Regions from separate parts of the Absicoccus sp. genome, predicted to be linked through region 2. Evidence: predicted binding sites of a transcription regulator. Region 2 holds the regulator's gene; the other holds the start of a gene.
The links. The regulator Rex, encoded in region 2, represses fermentation and respiration genes when NADH is low (regulators of the CRP and FNR family bind a similar motif). The targets are predictions, from matches to a motif close to GTGAANNNNTTCAC.
Positions count from the first base shown of each region.

Region 1: the regulator Rex is predicted to act here: its motif matches at 1,543-1,556, upstream of SOS22_RS03300 (acyl-CoA dehydrogenase).

Region 1 is NZ_JAXDRQ010000023.1:10,456-27,249, reverse strand. It holds gene SOS22_RS03305 (electron transfer flavoprotein subunit beta/FixA family protein) at 1-278, opposite strand, end outside; gene SOS22_RS03300 (acyl-CoA dehydrogenase) at 298-1,437, opposite strand; gene SOS22_RS03295 (thiolase family protein) at 1,601-2,830, opposite strand; gene SOS22_RS03290 (carbohydrate kinase family protein) at 2,907-3,761, opposite strand; gene rbfA (30S ribosome-binding factor RbfA) at 3,799-4,140, opposite strand; gene infB (translation initiation factor IF-2) at 4,146-6,020, opposite strand; gene SOS22_RS03275 (L7Ae/L30e/S12e/Gadd45 family ribosomal protein) at 6,010-6,315, opposite strand; gene rnpM (RNase P modulator RnpM) at 6,308-6,565, opposite strand; gene nusA (transcription termination factor NusA) at 6,574-8,223, opposite strand; gene rimP (ribosome maturation factor RimP) at 8,233-8,691, opposite strand; gene gmk (guanylate kinase) at 8,787-9,365, opposite strand; gene SOS22_RS03250 (NFACT family protein) at 9,475-11,112, shown strand; gene SOS22_RS03245 ((Fe-S)-binding protein) at 11,226-11,531, opposite strand; gene SOS22_RS03240 (hypothetical protein) at 11,531-11,716, opposite strand; gene SOS22_RS03235 (electron transport complex protein RnfA) at 11,716-12,291, opposite strand; gene SOS22_RS03230 (electron transport complex subunit E) at 12,294-12,953, opposite strand; gene SOS22_RS03225 (FMN-binding protein) at 12,967-13,476, opposite strand; gene SOS22_RS03220 (RnfABCDGE type electron transport complex subunit D) at 13,473-14,624, opposite strand; gene SOS22_RS03215 (RnfABCDGE type electron transport complex subunit C) at 14,637-15,935, opposite strand; gene SOS22_RS03210 (FAD:protein FMN transferase) at 16,044-16,794, shown strand, end outside.
Region 2 is NZ_JAXDRQ010000016.1:52,856-69,649, reverse strand. It holds gene SOS22_RS02860 (YvcK family protein) at 1-588, shown strand, start outside; gene whiA (DNA-binding protein WhiA) at 551-1,495, shown strand; gene SOS22_RS02850 (hypothetical protein) at 1,492-2,019, shown strand; gene SOS22_RS02845 (NusG domain II-containing protein) at 2,035-2,397, shown strand; gene SOS22_RS02840 (Gx transporter family protein) at 2,397-2,900, shown strand; gene SOS22_RS02835 (hypothetical protein) at 2,897-3,499, shown strand; gene SOS22_RS02830 (redox-sensing transcriptional repressor Rex) at 3,584-4,228, shown strand; gene asnS (asparagine--tRNA ligase) at 4,456-5,811, shown strand; gene SOS22_RS02820 (hypothetical protein) at 5,861-7,159, shown strand; gene SOS22_RS02815 (ABC-F family ATP-binding cassette domain-containing protein) at 7,156-9,024, shown strand; gene SOS22_RS02810 (DNA polymerase III subunit alpha) at 9,079-12,111, shown strand; ribosomal protein L21 leader region at 12,165-12,236, shown strand; gene rplU (50S ribosomal protein L21) at 12,248-12,550, shown strand; gene SOS22_RS02800 (ribosomal-processing cysteine protease Prp) at 12,553-12,873, shown strand; gene rpmA (50S ribosomal protein L27) at 12,879-13,163, shown strand; gene obgE (GTPase ObgE) at 13,222-14,505, shown strand; gene SOS22_RS02785 (single-stranded-DNA-specific exonuclease RecJ) at 14,550-16,091, shown strand; gene SOS22_RS02780 (adenine phosphoribosyltransferase) at 16,147-16,668, shown strand; gene SOS22_RS02775 (bifunctional (p)ppGpp synthetase/guanosine-3',5'-bis(diphosphate) 3'-pyrophosphohydrolase) at 16,698-16,794, shown strand, end outside.

The sequences.
Region 1 (16,794 bases), on a different contig from region 2:
GATCCACCTAATACACGGTCTGTTAATAAGACACCTTTGTCAGCGCCCATAGCTACACCTTGTTTTAACATATCGGCAGCTTTTGGCAATCCCATAGTCATAACGACAACTTCAGTGTCTGGGTTTTTATCTTTAATTTCCAATGCAGCTTCCAAACCAGCTAGATCATCGGGGTTCGTAATTGCAGGAACACCATCACGAACCAATGCACCAGTCTTTTTATCAACTGTGATTTCTGTTGAATCGGGAACTTGTTTTTCTAGAACAACGATTTTCATATGAGTATTCAATCCTTTCTTATCGTAACATCGATCCTGAAATTACCATTCTTTGTACTTCAGAAGTACCTTCATAGATTTCAGTGATCTTAGCATCACGGAACATTCTTTCAACTGGCAAGTCACGAGTATATCCATAACCACCTAATAATTGGATAGCCTTTGTAGTTACTTCCATAGCTGTTTCGGATGCAAATAATTTAGCTTCTGCAGCTAATACCGTATAAGGCTGACCCGTTTCTTTAGCCATTGCAGCTTTGTATACCAACAAACGAGCTGCATCTACTTTGGTTTGAATATCTGCCAATTGGAATTGCGTGTTTTGGAAACGAGCAATAGGACGTCCAAATTGTTTACGTTGTTTTACATAAGGAACGGCTTCATCAATTGCACCTTGTGCCAATCCAACAGCTTGTGCGGCGATACCAATACGACCACCATCCAATGTCTTCATCGCAACCTTGAATCCTTGTCCTTCTTTTCCTAACAAGTTTTCTTTTGGTACTTTTACATTATTGAAGATCAACTCACGAGTAGCAGAACCACGAATACCTAATTTCTTTTCATGAAGACCGAATGTGAATCCTTCCCATCCTTTTTCAACGATGAAAGCAGAAATACCATGATTTCCTTTTGTTTTATCTGTCATAGCGAAGATAATATAAACATCTGCTTCTCCAGCATTTGTGATGAAGATCTTTGTACCATTCAAGATATAATGATCACCATCTAAAACAGCTGTTGTTTGTTGACCGGCAGCATCGGTACCGGCATTTGGTTCGGTTAAACCAAAGGCAGCAATCTTCTTACCTGTGCAAAGGTCAGTTAAATATTTTGCTTTTTGTTCTTCTGTACCAAAAGCCGCAATTGGCCAAGTACCTAATGAAGTATGTGCACTTAATACCGTAGATGTTGTACAGCATTTTTTAGCTAATTCTTCAACAGCTAAGATATAGCTTAGATAATCAGCACCAGCTCCTCCATATTCACGAGGGTATGGGATTCCCAACATCTTTGCTTGGCGCATAGCTTCTACGTTTTCTTTAGGGAATCTTTCTTGTTCGTCTACATCCGCTGCGTTATCTTTAACGACAGTTTCAGCAACTTCTCTGAACAACGTTTGCATCATTTGTTGTTGTTCTGTAAAATTGAAATCCATAAATTTAAAGTTCTCCTTTCCTTATTGTTCAACTTCAAATTTGGTATGAAATCCCATTCATACGATGTAATTGTACCGAGAATGCATTCGGTAGTCAATGACTTTGTGAATTTATTTACAAGTAAAAGAAGATAAGCATTCACCTATCTTCTTTCTGTTTTGATTAGTCGAAATCGCGTGTCCACAAACCGGCCATAGCTGGTCCACCACCAACGCAAAGGCTAGCACAACCAATCTTGGCATCTTGACGAATCATTTCATACAATAACGTAACTGTGATACGCAATGCGGAACATCCAACAGGGTGTCCTAAAGAAATACCTGATCCATTCAAGTTCGTTTTGTTACGATCTACGATATATCCGTAATCTTCTTTCAATTTTCTTTCTACACCAATGAATTGAGCAGCAAACGCTTCGTTTACTTCCCAGTAATCAACATCTTCGAATTTAACACCGGCAGCATCCAAGCACTTTGGAATTGCAACAGCAGGTCCAAGACCCATGTATTTAGGATCTACACCTTTTCCACAGATGTACATCATTTTAGCCATTGGTTTGATACCTAATTCTTTGGCTTTATCCATTGACATAACAATAACAGCAGCGGCAGCATCATTGATACCAGAAGCATTGGCAGCTGTCGTTACACCATCTTTATTGAATACAGGACGCAATTTTGAAATTGTTTCCATGTTGCATCCACGAATCATATGTTCATCTGTATCATGAACGATATCACCTTTTTTACGTGTATGTTCAATAATTGGAATCATTTCATCCTTGAACTTACCTTCATCTGTTGCTTTGCATGCACGTGAATGTGACATAACGGCTAATTCATCACATTCTTCACGAGTGATTCCATATAATTTAGCAACATTATCAGCTGTACATCCCATATGTCCTTGAGATAATTCATCATATAATGCATCATGCAACAATGAATCATACATTTCAGCTTGGCCAGCTGAAGGAATACTTCCCATACGATATCCCATACGTGCTTTTGGCAACAAGAATGGAGCTTGTGTCATATTTTCGGCACCAACAACCAAACCAATTTCCGTTTTTCCTAATTGTACATCGTTACATGCAATTTCCAATGCACGCATACCAGATGCACAGTTTTGGTTTACAGTAACTGCGTTACTTTCTTTAGACATACCAATACGCATCGATACTTGACGAGCTGGTAATGAACCTTGCATACCACCGTATACTTGACCCATAACGATCTCATCTACATCCGTTGGTTGAATACCAGCACGTTTGATAGCTTCTTTACCAACTTCGATAGCTAATTCACGGGCAGAAATATTCTTAAATTCACCCAAGAATTTACCAATGGCAGTACGACATGCACTGACAATGACTACATCTTTTGTTTCCATGATTTACCTCCGTATATAATCATTTTACGTGTTTAAAATTACCATAAAAGAATAGCCTTGTCAATATTTTCACAAATTATTTGCGATTTTTTTCACAAATAGATAACCGTTCATTAACGGATTCCCATGTTGGTACCGAAAGAACGCCACCCAGTCCCTCACAAACCATCGCTGCAGCCATATTCGATATGCGAATACAAGAAGGAATATCAAATCCAGAATCCATACCATACGCAAAAGCTCCATGAAAAACATCACCAGCTCCTGTTGTATCCATCACCTTACAGGGATAACTTGGATATACTTGATTTTGATAGATACATCCCTTCGATCCTTGTGTCCAAATACTGGAAGGATTTAATGCTGCTAGTTCATGATAAGAATGAATATCCAACATATTTGTAAATTGCTGGCTACAAATTAAATAATCCACCTGGTGAATCAAATCCTCTGTTTCTGGCTTATATTTATCGCCATCCAGTATCGTAATGGCAGACGGATAACGCTTCATAGCCTCTTTACACCATTCCACTTCATGACCATCCATTAAGATCACATCGACTTGGTCTGGCCACATAGGCTCCATACTTGATTCCTTTTGAATCGGTACATTTAAAATCGTACGATCTCCCGAAGGAAATACTAAAATATGACTTTGCGAAGTGGTGATAGATGGATCAATCACCATACTAGAAACATCGATATTCACTTCTTGTAAAGTTTTTATGATTTCTTTACCCCATACATCATTCCCAACTCGTGTCATGATGTGTGTATCCGCATGCCATTTTCCACAAACATACATTGCACAAGAAACCGGACCGCCCATACAAGATACACTATGATAAATACGTATTTTTTCATTTTCTGGTATATGATCAACAGGCAAAACCATATCATATACCGATTGTCCAATACCCAATATGCTCATATCTAAAATATACACAAAAAAAGGAATAGCTCAAAGACTATTCCTCACCAATTTCATGTAAGATCTTTTCAATGCGATTTCCTTGTTCCAAACTCTTGTCTTGAATAAATACAAGTTCAGGCGTTTTACGAATCTTTAATCGTTTCGAAAGTTCCGTACGAATATATCCCTTCGAATGATCCAAAACACGTAAACCTGCATCATTTCTTTCTTGTTTACCAAGAAAAGAGACATAGACTTTTGCCACCGATAAATCTTTTGAACATTGCACATCCGTTACCGTCACAAATCCCAATTTAGGATTTTTTAAATCAAACTGTAAGATGTTCGAAATCTCTCGTTGAATGATCATATCCAATCGTTCTCTTTTGAGTGACATAGCAATTATTGTTCAACCTCTTGATCTTCGTACAATTCAAAGATATCACCCACTTTGATATCATTGAAGTTTTCAATGGTCATACCACATTCATAACCAGTCTGTACTTCTTTGACCGCATCTTTAAATCGTTGTAACGAGCCGAGCTTACCATCATAGATGACAATACCATCACGAATCAAGCGAACTTTGGCATCCCGTTTCGCAACACCATCCGTTACTTTACATCCAGCAATCGTACCGACTTTGGAAGCTCGATAGGTCTCACGCACTTCCGCTTGACCAATCACAACTTCTTCATATACCGGTGCCAACATACCTTTCATGGCCCCTTCTAATTCTTCCAATGCTTTGTAGATGATGTTATGAAGACGAATCTCAACGCCTTCTTCTTCAGCCTTCTTACGAATCGCAGCGGTCGGACGAATATTGAAACCATAAATAATGGCATTGGAAGCACTGGCCAACATGATATCGGATTCTGAAATCGTACCCACGGTGGATCGAATGACATTGACTTTAACGGTATCTACTTCTAATTTTTCCATCGAAGCAGCCAAAGCCTCCGCTGAACCTTGTACATCGGCTTTGATGATGACATTGATTTCTTTCATGTCTTCTTCTGAAATCTTACGAGCTAGATCTTCCAAGGACATGGCACTGGAAGCATTTCGTTCTTTTTCAATTTGTTTTTCTTCCCGTGTTTGTGCAATGCTCTGGGCTTGTTTATAGGTATCATAAGCCATGAAGACATCACTAGCACGAGGAACTTCATTCAAACCAATGATCTCAACTGGCATACTTGGACCAGCCGATTTGATTTCTTTTCCTTTATCATTGGTCATCTTTCGAATACGACCATAGGCGGTACCAACGACAACACTATCACCGGCATGCAAGGTACCACGCTGTACCAATAGTGACGCAACCGGTCCACGCCCTTTATCCAATTTTGCTTCAATAACTGTTCCGGAAGCATTGGTATTGGGATTGGCTTTGAGTTCCTGCATATCGGCAACTAACAACATTGTTTCCAATAATTCATGGACCCCTTCGCCCGTCTTGGCAGATACTTTCTGGAAAATGGTTTCGCCACCCCATTCTTCCGGCATGACACCTAATTCCGCCATTTCACTCATCACGCGATCTGGATTCGCACCGGGCTTATCAATTTTATTGACAGCAACGACAATAGGGACATTTGCTGCTTTGGCATGGTCGACGGCTTCTTTGGTTTGTGGCATGACACCATCATCGGCAGCTACCACGATAATAACGATATCTGTCACTTGGGCTCCACGCGCACGCATAGCCGTAAAAGCCTCATGACCAGGTGTATCTAGGAAAGTAACCTTACGATCACCAACTTGTACTTGATAAGCACCAATATGCTGGGTAATACCACCAAATTCATCACCCGTTACATTGGTATTTCGTATCGTATCCAACAATGTTGTTTTTCCATGGTCGACATGCCCCATGATCGTAACAACAGGTGGACGACTGACGAGCTGTGATTCATCGTCTTCGATATTTTCCAATTGATCTTCAATATCATCTTCTTCAATTACTACTTCTTTATGTGCTTCGACATTAAATTCGGCACAAACTAATTCAATATCATCATCCGATAATACAGTATTGATGGTGGACATATTCCCAAGCAAGAATAAGAATTTAATAATTTCGGAACTATTGCGATGCATTAAATTCGCCAATTGGCCAACGGTCAATGGTTGCGAATACGTGATTTCCTTTACTTCAGGTTCCCTTTTTTTACGAACGGGTTGCTTATTGGAATGTTGCGTATTCCGCTTGTTACTCTTGTTGTGTTTACTTGGCTTTTTTTTATGTTGTGGTTTTACTGCTTTATATGCCATCAACGTCACCTGTCCTTTCTTTTATAAAACCTTGGGCAAACGAAGCATCAGTGATGCCATACGCATTGATTGCTTTCCACGAAATTTGATCAAATAAGGAAGCATCCCATTCAATCAAAGGAATTTGATAAAAAGCACATTTATTGCGTAATTTTTTCTTTCGATTATTGCCACAAGTACGATTCATCAACACAAGACAAACAGCACGGGATTGAATGGCTGGGATCAATCGATCGCCAGAAACCGTTTTCCCTGCTTTGATGGCCAATTGTAATAACTGGACTTCTTTATTCATGAACTAACTCCATCAATTCTTCATAGATTTCATCAGGAACATGTATCTCTAATACTTTATCTAAAATATGTGTTTTTTTGGCCTTTTCAATGGTTTCTTTACGTTTTGAAACATAGGCACCATGCCCATTGCGCTTTCCTGTTGGATCGATCTCAACTGTTTGTTGGGGGGTACGAACGATCCGAATCAATTCATTTTTAGGAAAACGTTCCTGAGTAACAACACACTTTCGCATTGGAACTTTACGCATACGATCTCCTAATCATAATATTTGTCAAAATCTTCATAATCGACATCATCATCCCAACGGCTTTCATCTTCGTATTCTTCTTCCTCTTCGATTTCTGCCAACTCTTCTTCCGAATAAATCGGTTTCATCTGCTCAAATTGTTGTTTAACCGTTGTTTTCTGTTCTTCGTCGTCTTGCTTCTTGACATCTTCTGGTTTTTTCTTCCATTTCTTTGGTTCATTTTCTTCTTTATGAGAAGCATCCGCAAAGTTTTCGAATTTGGAATGGAATGCATTCACCTCTACCGCTCTTTCTTTGCCACGTTGCTCTTTCGCAATTCGAGCGGCCTTCTCTATTTCGTCTTCTTCCTTCTCCACTTCTGGTTCAGGTTCAGAAACAGATTGTGGTTCTTCTATAACTTCTTCTTGCTCGATATCTTCTTGTTCAGGAACGAATTCGACTTCTTCTTCATCATCATAATCAAAATCGGCAATATCGACTGTTTCGATATTTTCATCTTCATTCTTTAATTGTTCGATGCGTTGTTGCTGCTTATACGCACGTTCAGCCGCTTTCTTCTCTTCGTATTGCTCATTCATTTCTTGAGCCAAGGCCATATAATCAATACCAGCCTCTTCCATTTCCGAAACCGATTTGATATCAATTTTATGATTGGTCAAACGAACAGCCAAACGTGCATTTTTACCACGCTTACCAATTGCTAAAGACAATTGATTATCAGGTACGACCACGATCAGTCCATCTTTTACATTCGGGTTTGGGAATACGGCAAGAGATTCACTCGGACTCAAAGCATTCTGGATCAATACGCTGATATTATCGGACCATTCAAAAATATCAATTTTCTCTCCATTTAATTCATTGATGATGGCTTGGACACGTTGTCCACGAGGACCAATACAAGCACCAATCGGATCAATATTTTCATTATGGGAATAGACGGCAATTTTACACCGTTCTCCCGGTTCACGTGCGATGGCTTTGATTTCAACAATACCTTGATAAATTTCTGGAACTTCTTTTTCAAACAAGCGACGAACAAAAACATCAGTAGCCCGTGAAACTAGAACTTGTGCTCCTTTTGTCTCTTTATTTACTTCGCGAATGACGACATTCAATGTTTGCCCTTCATAATAGTGTTCCGTTGGAATTTGATCGACATGACGCAACATAGCCACAGTCTTACCAATATTGACCAAAACAAATTTAGCTTCTACTGTCTCTACGGTACCTAAGATCATATCGCCTTCTTTATCATGATATTCTTCATAAATCAATTGTTTCTCGGCTTCACGAATTTTTTGCTTCATGACACTTTTTGCCAAATTGACATCGGCACGATCAAACTCTTTAAAATCAACTTCTGGTTCATTGACCAGATCACCAATTTTTGCATTGGGATCGATTTGATGTGCATCTTCTACAGAAAGTTCCAAAGCATCATCTTCTACTTCTTCAACGACAACACGCTGTGGACAGATATGGATGTTGCCATCTTCAATCACTACATTTACATAACCATCCGGAATATTTTCATGTTTTCGATACGCTTTTGCTAAAGCTTCTTTTAAAGCACCCTCCACAATTTCTGGTGATAATTGACGATCGGATTCAACACCTAAAATTGCTTTTTGTAAATCATCTACTCTAATGTTCATTTTTTGCTCCTATACCTTTACTGCTGTCATGATCAATGCGAGATTCGAACGGTCTATTTCGAATTTTTTCTTCCTACCCTTGACATTGTACGAAATTACGATCAATTCTGTATTGGCTGAAATCAAATCACCAAATACATGATCCATACCTTGTTTTGGATCTTTTAGTTTCACATAGACATACGAACCAATCGCTGCTTGAATTTGTTCATCCGTTGTTAATTCATGTTCCGCTCCTGGCGAACATACTTCTAAATTATACTCCGATGCATACCAATCTTTGGCATCCAGCATTGTACCAATCGCATCACTACATATAGCACAGGTATCTAAATCAACTGGACCATCCAGCTTTTCGATGGAAATACGAAGTAACGGTGGTTTTTCATTGGTCAACCATTCTAGTGCATATAAACGACATCCATTTTCAGCTAAAATTGGTTCGACCCATTGTTTTAGATCATCCATGTAGAATCTCCCTTCCAAAAGGAAGGAGTGGTTTTACCCACTCCTTCTTAACGTATAGCTACTTTATAACACAGTTTCCAATAAACTGCAAGCTTCTATTTGTTCTCTTCCAATTCCATATGTCGTAAGATGATCGTCTCGATCAATTCGGCTGCTAATTTTGGATCATCATTACAAACAATATACTTATAATTTGGAATCATTTTCATTTCATGACTAGCCTTTGCCAAGCGTTGCTGGATGATTTCTTCTGGCTCACTGCGACGACCACGAATACGACGTTCTAACTCATCCATAGATGGTGGAATGATAAAAATGCTTAAAGCATCTGGACAGCGTTTTTGGACTTGTGTTGCACCCTGTACCTCGATTTCAAGCAGAACATTCTTTCCTTCATTGCGTAACCGTTCTACTTCGTTTAAAGGTGTTCCATAATAGTTGCCCACAAATTCGGCATACTCCAACAACTCTCCCTTTTTTATGGCTTCTTCAAATTTTTCTTTCGTCGTAAAGAAATAATCGACACCATCTTTTTCACCTTGACGTGGGCTTCGCGTTGTCATTGAAGTTGAATAGGCAAGGTTCAATCGTTCGTCATTTTCAAAATATTTACGAATTGTACCCTTACCAACACCACTTGGTCCACTCAATATAATCAATAATCCACGTTTCATGCAAATTCTCCCAAATTTAAAGCCATTTCTTTCTCCTATTGTATCATGAACAATAAGTCTGTCAAAGATTTTGTCAATATGCTAGAATATGGACTAGCGAGGTGATCTTATGGCAATGGATGGTTTATTACTTTTTACTATCACCAAACAGCTACAAACCTATTGTCCTTGTAAATTAAACAAAATTCAAAATTTAAGCGATGAAGAAATCGTTTTTCAACTACATACAAAAAATGCAGGAACCATTCGATTGGTATGCAATGTTCATTCTAATACCAATCGTATTTACATTACCCAAAAAACGGAAACATCACAGAGCCAACCAACAAACTTTGTGATGGTATTACGCAAACAATGTGCACAATGTATGATCGAATCCATTGAACAAATTCATTATGACCGTGTTCTCTGTTTTCATCTACAATGCCGAAATGAATTGGGTGATTATACCCAAAACAGATTATATGTAGAATGCATGGGTAAATATGCCAATATGATCTTGGTCAATCAAGAAGGTATTATCATCGATGCGCTAAAACGCATCCCCGTTTATGAAAATGCCAAACGGACCATTCATCCGGGTGCCACCTATGTCTTGCCTAAACAAGTACAAAAAGTGAATCCGACCGAAGTCACACAGGTCGATATGGATACCAGTTTCGTGGATCAAATTTATGGCTTTTCCCCTTTATTATCAAAAGAATTCCAATTTCGCATGGCAAATGGACAAGCCTACGCAGATATTTTGAAGGAAGTATTGAATAGTCGATCGCTTTATGTATATCCACATGATTATCATTGCATTGAGTTGACGCATCTTCACCAAAAAGCAGAAGTGTATCCACTGATGATTGGATTGGATCATTTGTATCAGGCCAATGAACAACAAATTCGCATCAAAGAACAATGCGGCGATGTTTTTCGTACGGTCGATAAGGAATTAAAAAAAGCGAAGAAAAAATTACCTAAATTACAGATGAGTTTAGAAAAATCTTATGATTATAAAAAATATCAACAATATGGTGATCTTTTATTTGCGTACATGCATCAGATCAAAAAAGAAAAAGTGGTCCATGTGCCTGATTTTGAAACCGGTCAAGATGTGAGCATTCCTATTGATATGCGCTTAGACATCAAAGGAAATGCGAATAAATATTATCAGAAATATCATAAAATGAAACGTTCGCAATCGATCTTGCAAGAACAGATCGAAGCCTGTAAAAAAGAAATTGATTATTTTGAACAGCTGCATGAACAACTTCAACATTGCAATGTGACCGATGCGCTCGAAATACGCCAAGAATTGATCAATGCCCATGTCATGATGCACAAACGCTCTCGCAAACAAGCTAAGCATAAAAATAAGCCCAATGTATTGCATCTACAAGTCAAAGATATAGATATCTACATTGGCAAAAACAATTTACAGAATAACTACATTACCCATCATTTATCACGAAAAAAAGATGTTTGGTTTCATGTCAAAGACTATCATGGCTCCCATGTTTTATGTAAATGTGAACGACCCGATGAAACTTTGATTCGTATGTGTGCAATGTTAGCTGCTTATTTTTCCAAAGGACAGATGTCCAGTTCTGTTCCTGTGGATTACTGCCCAGTCAGTCAATTAAAAAAAGTACCAGGTGCTCCGGTTGGATTTGTGACCATGAAATCCTATAAAACCATCTATATCGACCCGGATCGTGAACAAATTGAAGAATGGATCCGCAACTATAAAAAATCATAAAATGCGACAATAGTCGCGTTTTTTTATGGATAAATTATCATAATAAATGCAACAACCTATAAGAATAAAAAAATACAGAAACACAATGTGTTTCTGTACAAAAAAACATGAGCTTAAGGTTTTACATGAATGGTATTTCCATCAGGACCCGGTGTTTCTTCCAAATACTGGATGATGGCTGCTTTTTGGTCTGGCTTTGAAGGTTTGCATAGCCAATGATCGGCTTCACCAGAAACCATGCCTTCTGCAAATCCTGAACAACCTGGATAGCCACAACCACCACAATTATATCCTGGAAGCATTCCCGTCACATGTTCAACACGTTCGTCTACTTCGACTTTTAACTTGCTGTCCGCAATGCCTAGACCAAGTCCTAGGATCGCACCAAGAATCAGCATCATAACGATCGCTGTACCCATTAGATTTCCTCCTTTTTCTTGCCATGATCAGGATGTAAAGAGCAAGAAACTAATTTACATCCATCACAATCGGCTTTTAAATTTTCACACCCCTTTGGCAACGGGGTCTTTTTATTATTGAGATATGCCCAAATATAGATGGCAACCAAGGCACCTACAAAGAGGATGCCAGCAATGATTCGCATTAAATTACTCCTGCAAATGCCGTAAATGCCATAGACATAATGGCCGCGCAAATCAATGCGATAGGATTTCCTTTAAAGAATTCAGGCACATCACTCAATTCCAAACGTTCACGAATGGTAGAGAAAATATACAACACCAAAGCAAAGCCAAGAGGTGTACCAATGGAATACATCAACATATGTGGGAAATCATATAACTTTTGAATGTTGACCAAACATACATTCAATACCACACAGTTGGTTGTGATCAATGGAAGATAGACACCTAAGCTCTTGTATAATGTGGGACTTGTTTTTTTGATAAACATTTCTGTCAATTGTACCAAAGAGGCAATAACCAAGATAAAGGTGATCAAATCCATGAATTCAAGTCCCAATGGTACTAGAACAAGATAATATAGACCATAAGTCACAATGGCTGCTACTACAATAACGAAGACAACCGCAACACCCATACCTAACGCACTGGAACGTTTCTTACTAACACCCATAAATGGGCACATACCTAAGAATTGTGTCAAGATGACGTTATTGATGATCAAACTGGTAAATAATAATCCAAATAATTCAGCCATGATTATTTAGCCTCCTTTGCAGTAGCTTGTTCCTTTTTGCTCGCATGATCTTTGTACCAAGCAACAAATGCAGCTAAACAAGCAAATGTGATGAATGCACCCACAGGCATGGAGAACATACTAATTGTCCAAGAGTCAGAGAAGAATTTTACATTCACGAATACTTGTGATGTATTTAATGGGTTCGAAATCTTAAAACCACCCGTAGAAATGATCTCACGAATCAAACTCATTGATAATACAGCTAAGGTATATCCCAATCCCATACCAAGACCATCCAAGGCTGAATCCAAAGGTCCATGATCACAAGCATAGGCTTCTGCACGACCTAAGATGATACAGTTGACAACGATCAAAGGAATGAATACACCCAAACTTTGATTCAATGCTGGCGCATACGCTTCGATCATCATTTGAACGATCTTAACCAAAGTTGCGATGATGACGATATAGACAGGAATATGCACTTCATCAGGAATGATATTACGCAATAATGAAATGATCACATTGGACATGATCAATACGAAAATAACAGCGGTACCCATACCAATCGCATTATCTACAGAAGTTGTGATAGCTAGAGTAGAACAAATACCTAAGAACAAAGAGAATACCGGATTTTCTCTTAAAAGTCCGTTTTTGAAACTTTGAAATTTACTCATACCGATTCTCCTTTCACTTTACATCTTTTACATAACCGGCCGCTTCATTGATACCGGCCGTAACGGCGCTGGAAGAAATGGTGGCACCAGAAATCGTATCCAATTGATCGCTAGCTTTCTTACCTTCCAAACTTTTCTGGAATGGCTTATCCAGCACTTTGGATCCTAAGCCTTTGGTGTCTCCATTGCTTAATCCCAAATATTTATCAATTTTGCCATCCTCTTTATTGATCGAAACTAAGAAAGTCGTTCCATCTTTATATCCACTGACAGACATATTAAAGATCACTTTATCTTTATAAGAATAGATTTTTTTGATCGTCGTTGAATCCGATTTGAATTTTACTTGTTTGAAATCATTCAAACTTGCTTCAGGATACATTTCTTGTAATGATTCTTTTTCTTGTTTTAAATTGTTTGCAGCAATGACCGGAGCTGTCATATTATTGGCCCATGCCAATGCTCCACCAGCAATTGCCGAAATAACAGACAAGAATATCGTTAAATGAGCAATCTTATTCATAGAATATCCACCTCCGTTTGTTCAACAACTTTGGCTTCTGATTCGCCTTTTGGATTTGTGACTGGATGTACTTTACAAGCCGCAAAAATCGTCAAGGCCAAACCAACGATGCAAAGATAGATAAAACCATGTTTTGCCTTTTTGAGAATATCCAATTGTTTTCCATCCAAAGCACTTTCGATCAATGGTGTCATCATGTTCATCAATAAGATGGAATAGAGACATCCTTCTGGCAAGTTTCCAGTCATACGAATCAAAACAGTCAAAATACCAGCACCCAGGGCAAAAATCGTACGACCTGCTGCACTCGTTGGTGAAGTAACAGGATCCGTCAACATGAAGAATGCACCAAATACAACACCACCCAATAATAAATGAAGAACAGGATACCATAAGAAACCAGGAATACCGTGATAAGGACCAATACCTGTAATGATCGCGATGATCGCAGTCATCACAAAGATCGTACCTAAATAGACAACGGGAACACGCCAATCAATGATCTTACGCACGATCAAGAAAATACCAATGATCACGATTGCTAAGGTAAATGTTTCACCTAAAGCACCAGGATAGGTTCCTAGGAATAAGCCTTTCCATCCACCATAATTCTGTAAGAAAGCATCCAATACATTTTCATTGGCAGGTAACCAACCGTAAGTATTGTTGATATAGGCCGTTGGTGTTGCACTTGTTACTAAATCGGTCGTTGCTCCTGTAAAAGAGGCAAAGATAACGGCACGACCGACAGCTGCGGGGTTAAAGATATTATGGCCAAATCCACCAAAGATCATTTTTGCGAATACAATAGCAAAAATGGTCGATACGATAACGGCATACAATGGCACAGAAACCGGCATCATCAAAGCCAAAATAATGGCAGTAACCCATCCAAAACTATGCTTGATTTCTTTTTTCGGATCTCTTTTGCGAATCTTCGCAAATAAATATTCACAAATAAACATTGTGACCAAAGAACAAGCTAAGATCCAAACACATTGGAGTCCATAGGCACTTCCATATAAATGTGTATAATTAATAACTGCCAAGACAAAGATGATCAACAAGCCACAAGTTAATTCCTTCATAATTCGTTGTGTCGTTAAAGGACCTCTCAGACTTGGACTGACATGAAAATTCAACTTCATAACTGGCCCTCCCTATTTCTTCTTCAAGGCAATGACTCGTTTTGCCTTTCGCACATTTTCGGTTACATTGATGTGGCTTGGACAAACATAAGTACAAAGACCACATTCAATACAGCTCGATGCACCACGTTTGATCATTTCATCCACATCATTGGCTTTTACGGCCATACTGATACGAACCGGTTGCAAACCGGCTGGACAATGATCCGAACAACGTCCACAACGTAAACATTCAATGGCATCATCTTCGACATGTTTTAATACCGTGATGGCATTCATCGCACGATCAATGACGAATTCATCTTTGATCAAGGTTTTCCCCATCATAGGCCCACCTGCAATCAAACGTACGCTATCGCCGCTATATCCACCACAAGCTTCAATGATCTCATTAACGGGCATACCAACGGGAACACGAACATTGCTTGGCTTTTTGATTCCATCTCCACTGATTGTGACCGTCTTTTCCGTAATGGCTTGACCACGCGTAAAAGCCTGCGCCATCGCAATCGCTGTTGTCGCATTATCGACAATTGCACCAGCTTCCGCAGGTAAATTACCATATTCTTTATGAAGGACTTCACGAACTAATACACGTTCCCAACCCATTGGGTATACATCTGGGACGGGACGCACATCAACACCTTGTACATTGGCACAAGCCTTTCTTACTTGTTCGATCAAATCAGGGTGAGATTCTTTGATACAAATATATACTTGATCCACTTCAGCCATCTTCTTCATGATCAGACAACCAGTCACAAGATCTTGTGGATCATCCATAACATTTCGATAATCGGCTGTAATAAATGGCTCACATTCAACGGCATTGATCAAAACAACATCGACACCGTTAGGCTTTCCATACTTTACATATGTGGGGAATCCAGCACCTCCCAGACCAATAATTCCTGCTTTCTGAACAAAATCAACACACTCTTGACGACTTAATTTGGTATAGTCTTGTGGTTCAAAAGCTTGGACACTTTCCTGTTTTCCATCTGCTTCAATCACCATATGAACTTGGGGACGCATGGAATTGTGCATACGCTTTTGTGTACCCTTATATGTTCCTGAAACACTGGAATAAATTGGAACATATAAACCACCTTTGGTTTCAGCAAGTTTTGTTCCAACCTTTACGGCATCTCCCTCAGCCACTAAGACATTAAAATCTTTATCTGTACTACGACCATGCACCAATGGAATGTATACATTTTGTTTTGGCATCAAACGCAAAACATCAGATTTTTCTGTCATTTCTTTATGTCCAGGGATATGTTGCCTCATAGATCCTAAAAACAATGACATAGACCTATTTCTCTCCTTCCTATAATCAAAATTAATATTAATCCATTTTTTCAGGGAGTTCAAGCTTTTACAATCGACAAAAACCATCAAAAAAGCTATAATGACCCCATGAAAAAGAATATAAAAAGCTGGTTGATCCTCTCTTCTTGCTTCCTGTTATTGATCATATCTGTTATTTTTTTCATCCAATCCCGTCAAGAAACCCAACAAGATCAACAAAGCATTACCCTGACCGATGTTGGTTTTGACACCTCCATCACGTTTCAAGCCCAATGTTCCCAAGAAGATTTTGCGAAATACACCAAGATCTTAAAACAAGTATTTCGAGAAAATAATAAACGATTTGACCAATATCATGCCTATAAAGGAATCAACAATATTTATACCATTAATCACGAAGCTGGCTCACACCCTGTCAGCGTAGATGATACGACCATGGATTGCATCCGATTGGCTCTACAAATCCATGAAATTTGTCCCAAATTTGATATCAGCTATGGCAACGTGATGGACGTGTGGCATACCTATCGCGAAGAAGGAATCAAGCGCAATGATGAAGGAAAAGATGGTCAATTGCCATCGAATACAGAAATCCAAACAGCATTATGCCATGGTGGTACGGATAAGATCCAGATCAATGGCAATCAGATTGCTTTTACCGATCCTGACATGATGATCGATTTAGGTGGAATTGCCAAAGGATACACGACTCAGTTAGCCAAAAAAGCCTTGAATAAAGCAGGCCTTCACAATGGCTTTATCAATGCCGGCGGAAATGTTGTCTTATTAGGGCCAAAACCAGACGGGTCAAACTGGACCATTGGTATTCAAGATCCTGACAGTCAGAATTCGGTGGTTT
Region 2 (16,794 bases):
GATGGAACAATGATTCGTGGGGAAGAATCCATTCCTAAAGCCCACAACAACATCAATAAAGTCTTTTACCAACAAAAAGTCCATCCCTATTTGGATGCACTGGAAGCTATTCGTGATGCTGATTTGATTATCTATGGAATTGGATCGTTGTATACCTCGATCATCCCGAATTTGATCATTCCCGAAATTAGTCAAGCCATTCATGATAATCCATGTCCAAAGATATATTTTTGTAATGCGATGACCCAGCAAGGAGAAACCGATGGGTATAGTGTAGAAGACCATATTCGTGCCTTAGAAAAACATTCCTTTAAAGACGCTGTTGATCTTGTGGTCGTGAATCACTCGTATATCCCAAGACCCATATTGGAGACGTATGCGAAACAGCATTCCTATCCAGTGGAAATCAAAGAAACCGAACATGACTATGGCATTATGCAACGATTATTGGTACAATTTGATGTCCAAGGACGCATTCGTCATGACCCGAAAGCAGTTTGTACAGCGGTGGCCGAAATCTTGGAAAAGATAGATAGTAAGGAGGATCTACGTGTCCTTTACCAGCGAAGTGAAAAAACAAATCTGTAAAGAACCAACCGATCGAAATCAAGCACGGGCACAAATTTGTGCCCTCTTTCAAATGCGTGCCAGCATGCATATGAACTTTCGTGGTTTGTCGGTTTCCTATCAAACTGAAAACGCAACAATTGCCAAACATCTGTTTCAAATGTTGAAACAAGTATATGGGGTCAATCCACGTTTATCGGTCATTCGCAATATGCGTTTAAAAAAAAGCAATATGTATCGCGTGGAAGTATATGATAAAGCCAGCGAGATCTTAGATGATCTCGGCATCTTGACCGATACGGGCATCCACTATAAACCCTTGGGACGATTGATCCGATCGGATAAAATGGCACGAGCTTATTTGTGTGGTTGTTTTCTAGCCAGTGGATCGATCAACGATCCCAAAACCGCCAATTATCATTTGGAGATGTCAACCACCGAAACGGAGCTGGCCCAAGCCGTTCAACATTTGATGGAACGCTATCATTTACCTGCGAAGATCACCAAACGCAAAAAATACGAAGTGATCTATTTAAAAGCGGGTGAAAAAATTGCTGATTTTTTACGGTTGTGCAATGCCAGTCAAGCCCTGTTTGATTTTGAAGACAGCCGCATCCAACGTGACTTCTTTAATCAAATGACACGGCTGGATAATTGTGAAGTGGCCAATGAAATGAAGACCCAAAAGGCCGCCAAAAAACAATTAGAAGCCATCGCGATCCTGGAGGCCAATCCGCAAAAGGTTGATATTTCGGATAAGATTCGTCATGTGATGGAAATTCGCAAACAATTTCCTGATGCCAACATGAATGAATTGTGTGAAGAAGTCTATCGTGCCTATGGCGATATCATCTCAAAATCGGGAATGAAGCATCGCTTGAATCGGATCAAAGAGATGGCGGCATCCATACAGGAGGAATCCACATGAAAAAATTCATATTATTATTAGCCTTGGGTATATTGCTGAGTGGATGTTCCAGTTCCATTGACCTACAAAAACATACATTTACCTATGAATTGGGCGCCGATGTCTATGGCAATCCCAAGCTCTATATCAAAAATGCCGATCATTACGACACCAAGAATATGAAGGTCGTACCCCAATCCAAAGGCATCTATAAAGAAAAGAATCGTTTTGTGAACAAAGGAAAAGAGTATCTCGTTTGTGGTACCTATGATTTTACCTTGATCAATGGAAACCAAAAAATCCCATTTAAGATTAAAATCAAAGATACCCAAGCACCGCTGGTCAATCAATCACCAACTGAAATCACATGTAGCGTTGGTGCCGAACCCGATTATCAAACCGCTTTTGATGCCAGTGATCTATCCGGCGTGAACTATGAAAGTGATGTTGATACATCCACCACCGGAACCAAAGCCACTACCGTACGGATCTATGATCGATTTGGCAATACAGTTGAAAAAAAAGTGAATATCGTCGTGCAATAGTCTATAATGATTGACATGACAAAGGCAGATAAGATCTTGATCGTTGGTATCATGATTCTTTCGATTGGTTTGATTTTTCCTTTATTGCACAATGCACCGACATCCAAAGTCGCGGTTGTCCAAGTTGCCAACAAAGAAGTATTACGCATCGATCTAAGACAGAATAAAGAATATACCGTAAAAGGGAAGTTGGGACCGGTTCATATTCAGGTGAAAGATGGTGCAGTTCGCGTGCGACAAGAAAACAGTCCACATCATACGTGTTCCAAACAAGGATATGTATCCAATGCGAATACGCCCATTGTTTGTCTTCCCAATGAAACCGTGGTTCAAATTGAAGAGGGAAATGATTCCAGTGAGGATACGGTGATTCAATGATGAATACAAGAAAAAGTGTCAATTTAGGATTTTTGATGGCCGTGGGCATTCTTTTACAACTCATTGAAAGCTTTGTGCCCATCGTGATGATCGTTCCCGGATTTAAGATTGGACTCGCCAATTTAGCTAGCTTATTTGCATTGATGATCTATGATAAAAAATCCATGTGGATCGTCGGTATGGGTCGGATCTTTTTAAGCGCCATACTACAAGGGACGCTTTTTAGCGTCGCCTTCTGGCTTTCGTTATCTGGCGGCTTGTTGAGCTTGCTGGCGATGTCGATTGGTGCCGATGTCAAGGTATTTTCTATCTATGGCATTTCCATCTTGGGAGCCGCTTTTCATAGCGTAGGCCAAGTGATTGCCGTAACATGGATCTATCAACAATATTTTATGCAGCTGTTTTTGCCAATCTTATTGGCCCTTTCCATTGTGAGTGGTTTAGTTGTGGCCATCCTATCACAAAAAATGCTGGATCGATTGAAAGGAAGGATGGTTGAATGACGCAACCATATATGGGCGCTTTAAAACAAGTCGAACGCCTAATGCAAGATAGTTTGGGAACGTATTCGCAAAATTCCATGAATCAATTACATGATCTTTGTATCCAAATGAGCCAGGATCCCGTGTATGATGTGGATTATTTAAAATTGATGGAATTATATGGCCGAAAATATCGCAAAGAAAAAAACGAAGAAGCCTTACGATTTGTGGTCATGCGCATGCAACAAGTTTCCTTAGCCAGACAAACGCCCAAACGTACATATGCAGGGATCGTTTTTACCAATCGACCATTGGATGCTTTTACCATAGCCTTTCTAAAAGAATTTCCATCCCTTTTACATACGTATGAAGAACGCTATAAAGTACGTATTTTGCAGATTGCGACGCTCGTTTTTGTGGTGGCACTGATCGTATTGGTCTTGCTTTTTCATTTATCTTTTTTGATAATTTGGCTGTCCTTGCTTCTTATGTTTGGTGTTTTTGTTTATTATACCTTTCAGTATGGATATGCCTCCATTGTCAAAGAGCAAATGCAAGATTTGATTCAATTTGTGGATCCCACTTTGAAAAAGTTAGATGAAAGACAGATGTCCAAATGATTTGTGACATCTATTTTTTTATTCACAACGGTTGCTAAATACTTCACAAGCAGTTACAATATAGATAACTATGCGGAGGTTGTAATGACTACGAATAATAATAATAAAAATGTACCAAAAGCCACCTTTCAAAGATATCCAGTTTATTTAAAAGCCTTACGAAAATTAAAAAAACACGGTGTGGAACGTGTCATGTCCAAAGAATTGGCCGAACTGGTCAACATTGAACCCACAACGATTCGTCGTGATTTTTCTTTTTTAGGCAATCTAGGCAAACAAGGCTACGGCTATAGTGTAGATCGATTGGTCGAGATCTTTAATCAGCAATTGGGAGTCGATTTTGACGAGAAGATCATTCTCATTGGAGCAGGAAACTTAGGACGCGCTTTGATGAACTACAACAAATGGGATTACGTTGTCGGTGAAATTGTTTGTGCCTTTGATCGAGATAAATCAAAGATCGGGATGGAATTATATGGTGTTCCCGTCTATTCGATGGATGAACTAGAAGAAAAAATTCCGCAGGGATGTCACATTGCGATCTTAACGATCACGCACGGCGTTCAAAAGACTGTTGATCGCTTGGTGGAGTGCGGCATTACCGGATTTATTGATTTTACATCCAAGCATTTTAATGTCCCAAAAGGGGTTGTTGTCAAGAGCGTGGATGTGGTATCATCAATACAAGAATTGGTTTTTGAATCCAATTCCATGAATAAAAAAGCATAGAAACAGGACGGACATATCGACAGTAGCGACTTGTGATGGTGAAAGACAAGAATAGATATCGAAGAACACCTGTGGAGCTGGACTGGAGAAAATAAGTAGACAGTCTCGTTCGATACGTTACATCGATCAAAGGGTACATATTCATATGTAAATGAGGATGGCACCGCGGTTTATTAAATCGTTCCTTTTAGGGAGCGATTTTTTTATTTTCTGGGAGGAGAAGAACAATGTTAGTTAAAAAAATGAAAGAACAAGCCGCCCAATTGGATGGTCAAAAAGTAGACATTCAAGGGTGGGTGCGTACCAATCGCGCTAGTAAAAAAATTGGTTTTATCGTGATCAATGATGGATCGTGTTTTACCAATGTACAAGTCGTTTATGAACAAGATCTACCAACCTTTGAACAAGCGGGAAAGATCACCTTGGGATCGGCTGTAGAAGTCAAAGGAACTTTTGTATATACACCCAAAGGCAAACAATCCTTTGAGATCCATGCGGATTCCATTGAAGTATTAGGCGCTTGTGATCATGATTATCCCATTCAAAAGAAACGTCACAGTTTTGAATATATGCGCGAAATTCCACATATTCGACCACGTGCCAACAGCTATTATGCGATCTTCCGTTTGCGTTCGGTGTTGAGCATGGCCATCCATACCTTTTTCCAAGACCAAGGCTTTGTCTATGTCCATACACCAATCATTACGGGCAATGATGCCGAAGGAGCTGGCGAATGCTTTACTGTCACGACCCGCAAAGACGATAAATATGATCAAGATTTCTTTGGAAAACATGCGCAATTGACCGTATCTGGTCAGTTACATGTCGAACCCTTTGCATTGACGTATCGCAATGTCTATACCTTTGGACCTACGTTCCGTGCAGAAAATTCCAATACGACTCGTCATGCCTCGGAATTCTGGATGATCGAACCCGAATTGGCCTTTGCCGATTTAGCCGATGATATGGATTGTATTGAAGCCATGATCAAATATTGCATCAACTATTGTTTGGAACATGCACCCGAAGAAATGGCATTCTTCAATCAATATGTCGATAAAGGCCTGTTGGAACGAATCACGCATGTTGCCAATTCTCCATTTGTGCGTATGACCTATACCGAAGCAATCGAGCATTTAGAAAAAGCCAAAGATCAATTTGAAAATCAAGACATCTATTGGGGCATGGATCTGCAAAGTGAGCACGAACGCTACATTTCCGAAAAGATCGTCAATGGTCCCGTATTCTTGACGGATTATCCAAAAGACATCAAGGCTTTCTATATGCGTGTCAACGAGGATCAAAAGACCGTGGCCGCTTGCGATTTATTGGTTCCTTACGTGGGAGAATTGGTTGGCGGTAGCCAACGAGAAGAACGATATGACGTACTAGAAAAACGGATGCAGGAATTGGGTATGGATCAATCCACCTTGCAATGGTATCTGGATCTGCGTCGTTTTGGCGGATGCAAACATTCCGGCTTTGGTTTAGGATTTGATCGTATGCTGATGTATGTGACTGGCATGCAAAATATTCGTGATGTCGAACCATATCCAAGAACACCAAGAAACTTGATTTTCTAATCACTGCCGTCACATTGACGGCTTTTTTAAAGTTTGGTATAAATACGGTATGGCAAAGAAAACATTTCATTCGATATCTCCTGTTCGTCGTTCAATATTATTGGTCACGACCATTGCCTTGATCGTTATTTCGATTTTTTTATATGTCACACGACCTACCGATGTGGATCGGATCAATGAAACCTATTTGGATACGATCCAAGATACCCCCATCTTGAAAAATAATATCAAGACCCATTTTAACCAAAATTATCAAGTGAAGACCTATACCATGTATGGCGAATCACTCAAGCTCTATCACGATACAGCACTAAACAAAACGGATGCACTGATGGGCGCGAATTTGGTCTTGGTCAATGTCGAGACCCAGGAAGAAATCAATTATACCTTTGGTTCAGGTGCGGATGAAGGCATCAAGACCAATCAATTGGATCCTGGATTGTATGAAGTCTATGTGTATGATCATTTTGAAAAAAAACGCGTATACTTCAATAAAAAGGTGCACATGGAACCCTTTGAAACGGTTCGTCGAAAGCATCGCGTGAAACATATTTCCATGGATGCCGATACCGATTATTTAAAAGATCAGGACATTCATCTAAAAAAGAATTATGCCTTTATTTCCGTTACGGAAAATATTCCCAAAGCCGATACAGTCGACGTGATGATCGATCCATGCGGTGATATTTATGATACCGAAAACAATCAAGTGGCCGATGGATTAACGGCGGGAAACCTGACGGAACAAGCCGAAGCGTATGATTTTGCCACCAAAGTCAAGGCAGAACTCGAAAAATATGGTTTAAACGTGCAATTGACGCGCAAAAAAGAGGGGACCCCTTCCTATAGTGGTCGAAGTGGTCGTGTAGCGAAAGGGTATGAACACAAAGCCAAGATCTTTTTAAGTGTTGGTTTTAGTCAATACGATACGACGGAAAAACCATTCATGATGGTTTCGCCACATACATCGGGGGTATTAGCCGATAATATTTCGTATATCATGCAAAAAAATGGTATCAAAATGGATGATACCCAATCCAGTGCTCGACAACTGCATGAAGATGGAGTCCTTTTTGATGGCTATAACGATGAGAATGATAAATACGAAGTCTGGCCACAATTGCGTGAAAGTGGGGGCAAAGCAACTTATGCGGGTCGTACCACTTCATCCAAAGAAAATCAACGCTATAAAGATAGTCCAGGTATGTATGGTGTCTATTTCCAATTTTTGAATGGGGACGATACAAGCAGTATTCAGTATTACCAAAAGAATAAGACCAAAATAGCCAAAGCATTGGCCAAAGGTGTTGCTTATTATTTGGATGTAAAGAAAGAAGGATCAAATTGAAAGTCAGTTTAAGTCGGATCCAGAAAAGCTATGGTACCCAGATGGTTTTGAATGGGGCTGGCTTGACGGTCAAAGCCAAAGAAAAAATTGGCTTGGTCGGTCGAAATGGTTGTGGCAAGACCACCTTATTAAAGATCATCTGTCAACAAGAACAACCCGATAGCGGACACGTCGTGATTGCCAATGATACTCATGTGGGGTATCTATCGCAAATTACTTTTTATGATCAAGACAATACTGTCTATGAAGAATTACTCCGAGCTTTTGACCATGTGCGACAACTGGAAAAAGATCTATTGAAACAAGCCGATATTTTGGCAACCGATGCCAGTATGGTGCAACTTGAAAAATACGATCGCATGCAAAATGAATTCGAAATGCTCAATGGGTATAATTACGAAGTAGAATTAAAAAATGTCTTCTTTCATTTTTCGTTTACAGAAGAGGATCTGAATAAACCCATCAAAGCGTTTTCCAGTGGTCAAAAGACGCGCATTGCCTTGGTAAAATTGTTGTTGTCCAAACCCGATGTCTTATTGCTGGATGAACCAACCAACCACCTCGATGTTGAATCGATCGAATGGTTGGAAGGGTATGTCAAAGCGTATCCATTTGCCATTATCGTGGTCTCTCATGATCGGGTCTTCTTGGATCATGTTTGTGATGAGATCATTGAAATTGACCATGGCAAGACATTGCGCTTTCCGGGCAATTATACCCATTATGTGCAAGCAAAAAAAGAATATATTGCCAAAAATCATGAAGCCTATATTCGGCAGCAACAAGAAATTCAACGCTTAACGGCATTGATCGATAAATTTCATGCTAAAAGTTCTAAGGCCGCTTTTGCGAAGTCCAAACAAAAATATCTGGACCGGATGGATACGATCGAAGATATGCAAGCGGATCATTCCCAAATGCGTGCCCATTTTAGCTCGGCTCGCAAAGGAGGCAACCAGGTCTTAGAAGTGGAACATCTCCAAATTGGTTATGATCAAGCGTTGAGCACCGTTGATTTTTCCTTACGAAAAGGTTGGCGTATGGCCATTGTGGGGCCCAATGGCATTGGTAAGAGTACCTTGGTCAAGACCTTGATCCAAAAGATCCCACCCTTACAGGGAACGTATCAATGGGGCCATCAAATCGATGTGGGCTATTTTGATCAGGAAAGTGCCCAGATGACATCGGATAAAAATGTATTGGATACTTTGTGGGCACATGATTCCATGGCCAATCAGACCGAGATTCGGAATATTTTGGCTTCCTTTTTGTTTACTGAAAATGAAGTCTTTAAAGATGTCAATACACTATCCGGTGGCGAACGTGTTCGCTTAGCCTTAGCTTGTCTGATGTTGGAACACGACAATTGTTTGGTTTTGGATGAGCCCACCAATCATTTGGATATTCCGAGCAAAGAAGCCCTGGAAGATGCTTTGATGCAATACGATGGAACCGTATTGTTTGTATCACATGACCGGATGTTTCTGAAAAAGATGGCAGATCATGTGCTGGAAATGGGGCCAGAAAGCCATGTGTATGCCTTGTCCTATGAGGAATATCTCGAGAAGAAAACGGCCGATGATCTAGAAGAGATGCCACTGCAGCAACAAGAAAAAAAAGAATCCAAAGTCACTTTTCAAGATACCAAGCAGTTAAAGAATCGGGTCGCTAAATTGGAAACGCTCTTGGAACGTGCGGAATCGGAGCTGGAAGCATTACGTGACAAACGATTTGAACCCGAATATTACCAAGACTTTCGCAAGATGGACCAGCTCAATGCGCAAATCGATGAAAAACATAATGAAATTGCGCATCTGGAACAGGAATGGGAAGAAAAGATGGCCCTTTTGGAGCAAGCCACTTAGAGCACGATCGTGCTCTTTTTGTGTGCTATACTAAAGAGGAAGGAGGATGGATCCATGGTACATCTACATGCTCGCAGTTATTATTCGTTGCTTCGATCGCCACTATCGATTGCCTCATTAGTGGATACGACCAAATCGATGGGGCTGGAACACGTAGCCCTGACGGATTGGAAATCCATGTATGGTACGATGGCCTTTTGGTCCTATGCCCAAAAAAAACAGATCCATCCGATTCTTGGCTTGGAAGGAGATTGTCAATATCATGAACAAACATTCTCCTTTGTGTTTCTTGCCAAAAATGATCAAGCGTTGCAGCAGCTGTATCATGTTTCCACCCAATGGATGCATGAAAAAGAATATACTTTGGATGAATTGGCCCAGCAAACCAGTGCCTGCATCGTGATAACGACAGATAGTTTTGAGCGATGGGTCAATCATAAAGAAACCGATGTATTGATCGAACATCTAACCCATTGCCAATCTTTATGGAAAGATTTTTATGTAGGAATCGCCAAGAATGATTCTATTTATCGAAAAGAGATCAATCAAAAAATAAGGGCTTGTGCCCAGAAACAAGGCATGCCTACGGTCGCTTTATCTTGCATCTATTATCAAAAGCCGGAAGATGTCAAGCAATTGCGGATCTTACGAGCCATTGCGAAACAAACGACGATCCAAGACCAGACCTTAGATGTCCAAAATGATCGATATATTCGAACGGATACGGAAATGAAAAAACTTTATGATTCGGCTGATCTTGAAATGACCGATCACATTGCACGTCAATGTAACGTTCAGATGGCCATGACAAAAAGTCATCTACCACAATTTGAAAATAAGCTTCATATCGATAATACCGCTTATTTGATCAAATTATCCAAGGCGGGTCTGGAAAAACGGATGAATCACAATGTGCCAGCAACCTATGTGAAACGGCTTGAATATGAACTCTCGGTAATCGTTAAAATGGGGTTTACCAATTATTTTTTGATCGTCTGGGATTTTATTCGCTATGCCCGTTCACAAGGTATTTATGTCGGGCCTGGACGAGGATCCGCAGCTGGCTCGCTGGTTGCCTATTGTTTAGGTATTACCCATATTGATCCAATCAAAAATCATTTATTGTTTGAACGCTTTTTAAATCCAGAACGTATTTCGATGCCCGATATCGATACCGATTTTCCCGATGATCGACGCGATGAAGTGATCGAATATGTACGCCAAAAATACGGCGATGCTCATGTGGCTCATATTGTCGCTTTTAATACCATGAAGGCCAAGGCCGCCTTACGAGATGTGGCACGGGTATTGAATTATCCCATTCGTAAAGTGGATGCGATCGCTAAAACTTTGAATCGGGAAACCTTGTTGGAGGCGTATCAAAACAATGCATCCTTTCATCGATTGATCGATCAAGACAAAGAAAGTCAGGAATTGTATGACTGGGCAGCAAAAATTGAGGGAACACCGCGACATATTTCTTTGCATGCAGCCGGTATCGTGATCTCGGATCAGCCCATCGAAAAGATTTGTCCGCTAGTGGCTGTGGATGAAACCATCCAAGCTACCCAATTTCCGATGGAATATCTAGAAGATCTCGGCTTGATCAAAATGGATTTTTTGAGCATTCGTAATTTGACCACGATTGCTTCAATCGTAAAAGCCATTGAAACCGATCAACATCGCACCATCGATATTTTAAAATTACCTTTAAACGATGCGAAAACCTATCAATTGTTTTCAAGAGGAGATACCATGGGAGTCTTTCAATTGGAATCCGATGGTATTCGTAAATTGTTGATCCAGATGCAACCCAAGCGATTTGAAGATATTGCCGCTGTATTGGCGCTGTATCGTCCCGGACCTATGCAAAATATCCCTATTTATTTAGAGAATCGCAAAGAGCCGCGCAAGATCCAATATTTGGATCCGCGATTAGAACCCATCTTAAAAGATACCTATGGAATCATAGTGTACCAGGAACAAATCATGCAGATTGCGCAAACGATTGGTGGTTTTCGTTTGGCACAAGCCGATAATTTACGAAAAGCCATGGGAAAGAAAAAGATGGATCTGATGGTTTCGTATCGCCAACAGTTTATTGATGGTGCAATACAGAATCAATGCACCAAAAAAGTGGCGGAAGAAATCTTTGACTTGATGGAACGATTTGCGGAATATGGTTTTAATAAATGTCATAGTTATGCCTATGGCATGGTGGCATATCAAATGGCGTATTTGAAAGCCAATGTGCCTTTATATTTTTATCAAAGTATCTTGAATAGTGTCATTGGTTCGGAATCCAAGACGAGCATGTATATCTATGAATGTCAAAGACGGCACATCCCGATTTTGTATCCAGATGTCAATGCATCCCAAAATGGCTATACGATCGAAAAGAAAGGCTTACGCATGCCACTGGAAGTCATGAAAGGCATTGGCCAATTGGTGCATCAACAATTGGAGCCAGGAAAACCTTATAAGAACTATATTGATTTTGTGGTTCGCTCTTCTGCGCAAAAAGTGAACGAATCCAATATGCGCATCTTGATCGATGGCGGTGCTCTGGATGGTTTTGGTTTGAATCGAGCCACCATGCAAGAAGCTTTACGGGATGTCTTACAATATGCATCGATCGTACAAACAAAAACCAATGAAGGGGTTTTGTTTAATTATGATATTGTATCGCCCCCTAGGATCTTGCCGATGAAAGAAGATCCATTGGCTAAATCAAAAAAAGAAAAACAGGTATATGGCTTTTATTTGACCGAGCATCCCATTGCTCGTTTACGTCAACAAATGCAGCCTTGTATCCCCATCCAACAAGCTTTACAAACGATGGGCTATATAACCATTGTAGGACAGATCAGTCGATATCATATCCACCGAACCAAGAAGACCCAGTCGATGATGTGTTTTCTTACTTTAGAAGATGAGAGTGCACAAATGGATATTGCGATCATGCCGCGTATGTATGAAAAAGAAAAAGAAAACATCCAAGTCGGTGCGTTTGTGAAGATCCATGGGAAAAAGGATCGATCGGATTCGATGATCGCGAATGCACTGACATGGATCAAAGAAAAGTAAAAAAAGATTGACGTGAAGGGGTCCTTTGGATAAAATACTATTGTTGCAGACTCCGCAGTCGGCAACCGCACAGAAAAGGTTTGAAAGATGCTTCGCACACCTTAATGGCGAGTATTCATGAATAGGAGGTGCACATATGTACGCAATTATTGAAACTGGCGGAAAACAAATCAAAGTTGAACAAGATGCTGTAATTTATGTTGAAAAATTAGCGGCTAACGAAGGTGATGAGGTCGTATTCGACAAGGTATTGTTCGCAGATGGTAAAATTGGAAAACCATATGTAGAAGGTGCAAAAGTTACAGGTGTCGTTGAAAAACAAGGAAAAGGTAAGAAGATCACGATCGTAAAATACCGTCCTAAGAAGAGTTCAACTCGTCGTAAACAAGGACATCGTCAACCATATACAGCTGTGAAGATTGCTTCTATTGAGGCTTAGTAATGTTCATTGCTGTTCACGAGCAAAGACATCAAAAAAATTGGGAACTCATCGTTGTAAGTGGGCATGAAGATCAGCAAGAACATGAGCAATATGCTCTTGTATGTGCACAAGTGAGTGCCATCAGTGTAGGGATTCTCAACAGCATTGATCAACAATGCCCAAACAGTTGTGAGCTCACCATGGAAGATGGCTTTGTGAGTATTCATGTAAAAGAGTCTACCCCTCTTTTACAATCGATCCTTGAAACATTTGTTATTCAATTGGATACGGTGGCTCAAGTGAATTCGAAAATAATCAAAATAAAGAAAGTTGAGGTGTAACCGACATGAAATTCGTTTTAAATAATCAATTATTCGCATCAAAAAAGGGAGTTGGTTCGACTAAGAACGGTCGTGACTCAGAATCGAAGCGTTTAGGATGCAAAGTAGCTGATGGACAAGCTTGCCATGCAGGAAGCATCATTTATCGTCAACGTGGAACAAAGATTCATCCCGGAACTAACGTAGGTCGTGGTGGCGATGACACATTGTTCGCATTAGTGGATGGTGTTGTTAAATTTGAACGTTTGGGAAAACATAAGAAACAAGTTTCTGTTTACCCACAAGCTTAAGACGAAGGACCCCGGCAATACCGGGGTTTTCTTTTAGAAAGAAGGTGTGGAAATGGCAATGTTTGTCGATCAAGTAAAAGTCAATGTCAAAGCCGGAAATGGTGGAAATGGAATCGTCAGTTTTCGCCATGAAAAATATGTTGCTTACGGCGGTCCTTTTGGCGGTGATGGGGGCAAAGGCGGCGATGTCATCTTTGAAGCCGATCCCAATATGATCACATTAATGGATCTTCGTTATCATCGAAAGATCAAGGCGACACCGGGAGAAAATGGCAAGACGAAAAAAATGCATGGAGCCAATGGCCAAGATACCATCGTGAAGGTGCCTTTAGGCACGATCGTAAAGCATGCAGATACGGGTCAAATTGTAGCGGATCTTACCCAACCGCATCAGCAACAAATTGTCGCTCATGGTGGTCGAGGTGGCCGGGGCAATTATCATTTTAAATCCAGTCGGAACACGGCACCTAAATATGCCGAAGATGGCAAACCCGGAGAAGAATTTGATTGTATCGTAGAGTTACGGGTATTAGCCGATGTAGGTCTGGTTGGTTTTCCAAGCGTTGGCAAATCCACTTTTTTAGATGCGGTCAGCCGGGCCCATCCAGAAATCGGTGATTATCCGTTCACGACACGAGCACCGAACGTTGGTGTGGTGGAAACCAAAGATGGACGCAGTTTTATTTTGGCAGATTTACCCGGATTGATCGAAGGAGCCAGCCAAGGCAAAGGTCTGGGACATGAATTTTTGAAACATATCGAACGTTGTCGGGTCATTCTACATGTGATCGATATGGGTGGTGAAGAAGGCAGGGATCCTGTCCAAGATTACAAGATCATCAATGATGAGCTGGGCTCTTATCAAATGCGCTTGTTGGAAAGACCGCAAATCGTGGTCGCAAATAAGATGGATCTGGATGCGGCAAAGGAAAATCTGCAACGCTTTAAAGCCACCTATCCCGATGTCCCGGTATTTGAAACATGTACGATCATTCACGAAGGATTGGATCCCGTCTTACGCAAAGCAGCGGATCTGTTAGCCAGCACGCCACCATTTCCAATCATGGATGACTGGGGTCAAGATGCTGGGGTTACCTATACTTTGGAAGCCAAACCCAAAGACTTTGAAATCATCAAAGTGGAACCGCATGTCTTTGAAGTCAAAGGGCCAAAAATTGATCGATCCTTTGACATCACCAAGCTCAACACGGAAGAAGACTATTATTTATTTAGTCAGCGGATGCGTTATATGGGCATTGATGATGCGTTGCGTAAAGCAGGTTGTCAAGATGGCGATACGGTTCGAATTCATGGATTTGAATTTGATTTTATTGAAAGCTAGAGCAGAACGATCGTTCTGCTTTTTATTTGTGCTATAATACGAACATGGAAAATTTAGCACAAAAAGTTTTACAATTTATCGTCTCCGATCCAAAAGAATGGGACTATTGGACCCATACGCAAAGGCTGGCTCCCGTTTCACAAGCACCATCTATACAATCGTTTGTGGACTTTATTTCAACCCATAAAGACGAGAAAATCTTTGTGGGTGGTGATTATGATTGCGATGGGATCCTGGCCACAACGATCATGGTCCATGGTTTACGTCGCTATGGCATCGAAGTGGGTTATTATATACCCGATCGCATTCGAGAAGGCTATGGCCTTCATCCCCAAACTGTACAGAAAGCCCATGCCAAAGGGTATACGACCATCATTACGGTCGATAATGGGGTAAAAGCAATCGATGCTTTAGAAAAAGCCAAGTTGTATGGAATGACAACCATTGTAACCGATCATCACGAAATCGAAAATCCCGTACCTTGTGATCTTCTCGTGCATCCAACCAACATGGAACCCGTATTTTCAACTTTATGTGGTGCCGGTGTTGCCTTTGAGTGTATCCGTGCTTTAGGCCTCGCCACCGGTTATGATCTGGAATTGGCTGCCATTGCGAGCATTGGCGATGTCATGATCGTCAAAGGCCAAACGCGAGCCATCATCCAACAAGGTCTAAAACGATTGAATGAGAAAGCGGAATCACATATATCCCCATTGGCGAATGACCGGCAATTGAATGAAGTCAATGTTGGTTTTCAAATTGTTCCTAAATTAAATGCGGTTGGCAGGTTATCCAATTTAGGCAATGTGAATACTGTGGTTCGATATTTTTTATGCAGTGATCGCAGTCAATTGTTCACTTTCCAGCAACAAATCAATCAATTGAATGATCGCAGGAAAGATTTATCCATGCAGATGGTCAATCATGCCAAAGCGAAATGTGCCCTACAAGAAGAGGTCTTATTGGTCAGTGATGCCTCGTATCATGAAGGCATCATTGGATTGGTGGCTGGAAATTTATGCAACGCCTATCATAAACCAGCCATTGTCATGACAAAAAATCAAGAGGGATACAAAGCATCCATACGCTCGCCCGAAGGTTTCAACTGCATGGCCTTTTTGAAAGATTTTCCATCTTATGCCACATTTGGAGGCCATGCCCAAGCGGCGGGGTTTAGTTTGAGTCCGCAAGATTATACCCTTTTCAAAAAATATATTCATGATCGGATCCAGACCTTTCAATGGGAAGAGCCCCATTTGGAAACCCTATCGGTATTGCCGGAAGAATTAAGCCTATCCGCAATCCAAAGTTTAGATCAACTCCGACCTTTTGGGCCTGGTTTTGTCTGTCCTTCTTTTGAATTGATCCATCCTGAAATTCAATCGATGTTTCCCATTCAAAATGGCAAGCATGTACGATATATCTTGCGGAATGGATTGGAATGTATGAATTTCAATCAAACGGAGCAAGAAAAACAAAAAAGTGTGAATCAAATTTATAGTTTTGTCGGTCAGGTACAAATCAATCAATTTCGAGGTCAAAGAAAACCGTCTTTTATCATTGAAACCATCAATTATATTGGCTAGATGAGTCATCGTGTTGTAAAATAGCGATATATAAGAAAAGAGGAAAAGAATAAGTATGGATATTAAAAAGTATATTGCCAGTATTCCTGGATTTCCCAAAGAAGGAATCATTTTTAGAGATATCACACCGATCCTTCAAGATCCAGAGGCATTGCGTTATGTCACACAAACATTCGTGGATTTTGTGAAAGAAACCCAGGCGGATTTTGTGATTGGACCAGAAGCGCGAGGCTTTTTGTTTGGTGTACCCGTTGCCTTAGAGTGCAATTTGGGTTTTGCCCCCATTCGCAAACCAGGCAAATTACCACGCGAAGCGATTTCGGTAAAATATGGTCTAGAATATGGCGAAGATGAGTTATGCATGCATACCGATGCCATCAAACCGGGACAAAAAGTCGTTGTGATCGATGATTTATTGGCCACCGGAGGAACGACACAAGCAGCGATTCAATTGGTTGAACAAATGGGTGGTCAAGTTGTTGGTTGTGGCTTTGTGATTGAATTGGATGATCTTCATGGTCGCGAAAAAATTGGGGATATTCCGGTTTGTTCCTTAGCTCATTATGCGGGCGAATAAATAGTTAAGAAGAAAGAGAGGGTATGGACATGAGTGAATTTAAAGAAGTTTCTTTTGATGAATGTATGGAACATGTGAAAACTTATATCCATAACCCGGACAGTTTAGAAAAGATCCAAGAGGCGT